2 regions of the Ruegeria sp. AA6 genome follow, and region 2 is predicted to be linked to the other one. Evidence: riboswitches for the same ligand, from Rfam matches in the RefSeq annotation. Region 2 holds a riboswitch; the other holds the start of a gene.

Region 1 (2,395 bases), on a different contig from region 2:
CACTAAATACCGCAGACAGCACCGCCTGTAGCAGCGTGAAGCGTAAGGCGGCCCAGTCAGCCGGACCGAACCCACCCGCGGTTTCCGCCCGCAACGCGACGGCGGCGAGTGTGCCCAGTATCAACGCAGCGACCAGAGTCGCCGCGCCCATACCCGGCCACGCGCTTACTGGCTGAGCGCGCCCAACCATTCCGAAAGCGCCTGATCCCGCACGTCTGCGGCGTCTTGGGGGCTAAAGAGCAGGGATTTTTCCGGAGTTATCAGCGTGTCAAAACCCTCAGGCAGACCTGAAGCCGGGGTCACTGCCGGATACATCCAGTTGGTCGTCGGAATGATCTGCTGGAAAGCATCCGAAACCATGAATTCCAGAAACTGATCCGCCAGCTCGGGTTGATCGGTTCCAGCCAACTTAGCCGCAACTTCGACCTGCATATAGTGGCCTTCGTCAAAAGCCGCTGCCGCTTTGCTCGCGTCTTCTTCGGCAATCAGGTGGTAGGCCGGGGATGTGGTATAGCTGAGGACCATGTCCGCTTCGCCGTCCAGAAACAGTCCATAGGCCTCGGACCAGCCTTTGGTTACGGTGACGATATTATCGGATAGCCCAGCCCAAATTTCAGGGGCTTTGTCACCATAGGTCGCCTTGACCCACAACAGCAGCCCCAGCCCAGGCGTTGATGAGCGCGGGTCCTGGATGATGATCTTGGCGTCACCATCGGCCAGTTCACGGAAGTTGGCCGGTGCCGGGGCATCCGCGTTGTGAACAAAGGCAAAATACCCCCAATCGTAGGGTGTGAATACGTCATCTGACCACTCAATCGGCAAGGCATAATCCGCGCTGACTGAGCTTGGCGCAAATAGACCGGTCTCTTTCGCGGCCGTGATCAGATTGGTGTCCAGACCCAGCACGACGTCAGCGTCCGAGTTTTCACCCTCAAGCCGAATACGAGACAGCAGCGCCGCGCCATCTTCAACGCCGACAAGGTTCAAGTCGCAGTTACACACCGCCTCAAAGGCTTCTTCTACCTGCGGCCCCGGACCCCAGTCCGAGACAAAACTGTCATAGGTATACACGGTCAGCTGAGGTTTATCGGCCGCCATAGCCGAAGTTGCGCTCAGAAGTCCCGCAGCAATCATCAGATGTTTCATGTCATCCTCCATTGCGGCGAGAGGGCAAGGATGGATGAAACCTTTACCTTTCCCTCCGCCGGTTCTAGCCGGTTCAGGTTCAACGGGTTCGCCAAAGGCATCTCAGCGCGTCTGTCCGCGCACCCCGAGGTGATGATGTCAGTAGGTCGGAATGGACCAAATTACAACCAGATTAACAAACCACTGGCCTGTTATCGGACGAGAGATTTAATAATGCACAAGGTAGACACCCGCCAGAACAAGCACCGCGATAAAGACTGTCTCGGCCACGATCAACGCAATGGCCTGACCGCCTACATCCAAAATCCGCTTGAGTGACGTTTTCATGCCGACGGCTGCGATCGAAACTAGCAGTGCCCAGCGGCTAAGGCTCGCCATGGCCGACGACACAACCTCGGGGATCAAACCCATCGAGTTCATGACCGCGAAGATGAGAAACCCAACCACAAACATAGGCAGGATAGGAGGGCGCTTGCCGTCGGCCTCGCTGAACTCTGCGTGGCGGCGCACCAGAAATGAGACGACCAGAACGACCGGAGCCAGCATCGCCACGCGGATTAGTTTGACCAGCGTCGCAACTTCACCCGTTTGATCGGATACCGAGAAACCGGCACCCACAACCTGCGCCACATCGTGGATCGTGCCGCCTAGAAAGACACCCGAGATGTCATCGTCGAAATTGAAAGCTTCGGTCAGGATCGGGTATGCGATCATGGCAATCGTCGAGAGCACCGTGACCGACAGCACCGTGAAGATCAGATTACGTTCAGAATGCTCGTTCTTGGGCAGGATGGCTGACAGAGCCATGGCGGCCGACGCCCCGCAGATCGCAACCGATCCACCAGTCAACACGCCAAAGCGCCAACCACGTCCAAGCACGCGTGCACCCAAAAGACCGAACAGGATCGTCAGGATGACCCCGGCGATGACAACCACGATCAGGTCCGCCCCAAGGTTCATCATCAGTTCTATCGAAATCCGCGCACCGAGCAGGGCAACCCCAAACCGCAGAATCGTGCGGGCGGTGAATTCAATACCTGCACGGCATCCGCCCGCATCGTCTTCGGACAGGAAATGAAACGCGATACCGAGCAAGAGCGCCATCAGCATCGCCGGAGCGCCGTAATGCTCAGACAAGAATTTTGCGGCGACCGCGACCACCACGGATACAAGGATACCGTGGCCATTTGTCTGCACGAAAGACCGCGCCCAGATTAAGGGCGTTTTGGATGCACCCAACGCTTGCATC
Region 2 (2,395 bases):
GTGCTGCGCGTGGATCGGACCTGCGTTATAATCTGCGTGTAACGTTGGAAGAAGCGTTCTCGGGCCTGCAGAAAACCATCAACGTGCCTGCTGCCGTAGCCTGCTCAGCCTGTGATGGCTCGGGCGCCGAAGGTGGCGTGGAGCCCACGACCTGCCCGACCTGTTCCGGCATGGGCAAAGTGCGCGCGCAACAGGGTTTCTTCACCGTTGAACGCACCTGTCCGACCTGTTCGGGCCTGGGTCAGATCATCAAGAACCCCTGTAAATCCTGCAATGGCGCAGGTCGTGTCGAAAAAGAACGCGCCCTTTCGGTCAACATACCGGCAGGTGTCGAAACCGGCACTCGTATCCGCCTCGCGGGTGAGGGTGAGGCCGGAATGCGCGGTGGCCCTCCGGGCGATCTCTATATCTTTGTCGAGGTGTCGGATCACAAGCTGTTCGAACGGGACAGCGTGAACCTGTATTGCCGCGTACCGGTCAGCATGGCCAAGGCTGCGCTGGGCGGATCGATCGAAGTGCCAACCATCGACGGTGGTCGTGGTCGTGTGCAAATTCCAGCTGGCAGCCAATCGGGCCGCCAGATGCGGCTGCGCGGCAAGGGTATGCCCGCGCTGCGTGGCGGTGGTGTCGGTGATATGTTCATCGAACTGGCGGTGGAAACCCCGGTCAATCTGACCAGCCGCCAGAAAGAACTGTTGCGCGAATTCGACGATTTGGGTGAAGATAACCACCCGGAATCAAACAGCTTTTTCTCGTCTGTCAAATCTTTTTGGGACGGAATGAAGGGCTGAGCTCCCTTCTAGAGAACAGCAAGACAAGGCCGGTCCAGTAGGACCGGCTTTTTCATTTGATAAGTCCAGTTGGCCTGCCATCTGCGTCAAAATTGGCCATTGAACCCCCACCCAACCCCTGAGATTGTGCGCGCAACCGTTGGGGTGCCCCGATCAAGAGGCTGAGAGGCGTGAATGCGCTAACCCATCGAACCTGATCCGGGCAATACCGGCGTAGGGAACGGTCTAATGCGTACAGACGTTTTCCATGCTGCGTTGCCCATTGATGATGGAGCAACGATATGGCGCATATTGCCCTGACAATTGCCGGCTCGGACAGTGGTGGCGGGGCCGGGATACAGGCGGATCTCAAGGCGATGTCCGCTTTGGGCGTATACGGAGCCAGCGTTGTCACGGCGGTGACAGCACAGAATACCCAAGCGGTCACGGCGGTGCATGGCATTCCGCTGCATGTGGTGGCGGCCCAGATCGAGGCCGTTTTGACCGATCTGGATGTGGGCGCGATCAAGATTGGCATGCTGGCGACCCCGGACATTATCCAAACCGTCGCGGACAGCATCGCGGAATACAAAGGCCCGGTTGTGCTGGACCCGGTGATGATTGCTAAATCCGGGGACGCATTGCTGGCACAGAACGCGGTCCAAACCTTGCGCGATGTCCTGTTGCCCCAAGCCACCGTTCTGACCCCCAATCTGCCCGAGGCGGCGTGTTTGCTCGATTGTTCCGAAGCTCACACCCCGGATCAAATGATTGAGCAGGGGTTGGCCCTTTGTGAGCTGGGCGCGCAGGCCGTGCTGATGAAGGGTGGGCATGGGCGTGGTGACATCTGCCACGACCTGTTGGTCGATGCATCGGGGCAAATCTCTGAATATACAGCGCCAAGACGCAACACGCGCAACACGCATGGCACCGGTTGCACGTTGTCCTCCTCGATTGCGGCGGGGCTTGCCCAAGGGTTGGTCCTGACAGATGCAGTCGCGCAGGCGCATCACTATCTGCAAGGGGCCATAGCGCGGGCGGATAGTCTTGAAATTGGGCGAGGGCATGGGCCTGTACATCATTTCCACCAGGTGTGGCCCGCATGACGATTTGGTCGGTGATAGGTTCCGGCGTTGCCGGATTGGCCGTTGCCAGCGAACTTGTCGCGCGCGGTGCCAAGGTTCAGATGTTCGATCCCGGTGGCCCTCCGGGCCCGCACGGGTGTTCGTGGTGGGCCGGGGGCATGCTGGCCCCGTGGTGCGAGTTCGAAAACGCCGAAGAACCGGTATTGCGATTGGGGCGGCACTCATTGAATTGGTGGGCGGCGCGAACCAAGGTTCAGCGGCAGGGCACATTGGTCGTCGCCAGCCCGCGCGACTTACCGGACCTGCGTCGGTTTGGGCGTCGAACCGATGGGTTTGCTGAGATTGATCAAGCAAAAATTGCAGTATTAGAGCCTGAATTGAACGGCTTCACCAAGGGCTTGTACTTTGCGGATGAGGCTCATTTGGGCCCTCGGCAAGCGTTGCGCGATCTGTACCGCAACCTGAAGGATCAAGGCGTCGTTTTTCATCAAAAACTCGCGCCCACGCGGTTGGAGAACGCGATTGACTGTCGCGGTCTGC

Evidence for each region. Region 2 has a riboswitch for thiamine pyrophosphate ahead of thiD (bifunctional hydroxymethylpyrimidine kinase/phosphomethylpyrimidine kinase). Riboswitches for the same ligand answer to the same signal wherever they lie in the genome.
Region 1: another riboswitch for thiamine pyrophosphate. It lies ahead of thiB (thiamine ABC transporter substrate binding subunit); the one in region 2 lies ahead of thiD (bifunctional hydroxymethylpyrimidine kinase/phosphomethylpyrimidine kinase).

What each region holds. Positions count from the first base shown of each region.
Region 1 is NZ_JBQGAN010000055.1:4,990-7,384, forward strand. Features, by position in the region: gene ACR0LN_RS23620 (thiamine/thiamine pyrophosphate ABC transporter permease ThiP) at 1-190, opposite strand, end outside; gene thiB (thiamine ABC transporter substrate binding subunit) at 166-1,146, opposite strand; TPP riboswitch at 1,179-1,283, opposite strand; gene ACR0LN_RS23630 (YeiH family protein) at 1,354-2,394, opposite strand.
Region 2 is NZ_JBQGAN010000009.1:87,725-90,119, forward strand. Features, by position in the region: gene dnaJ (molecular chaperone DnaJ) at 1-791, shown strand, start outside; TPP riboswitch at 922-1,028, shown strand; gene thiD (bifunctional hydroxymethylpyrimidine kinase/phosphomethylpyrimidine kinase) at 1,073-1,876, shown strand; gene ACR0LN_RS12765 (FAD-dependent oxidoreductase) at 1,873-2,395, shown strand, end outside.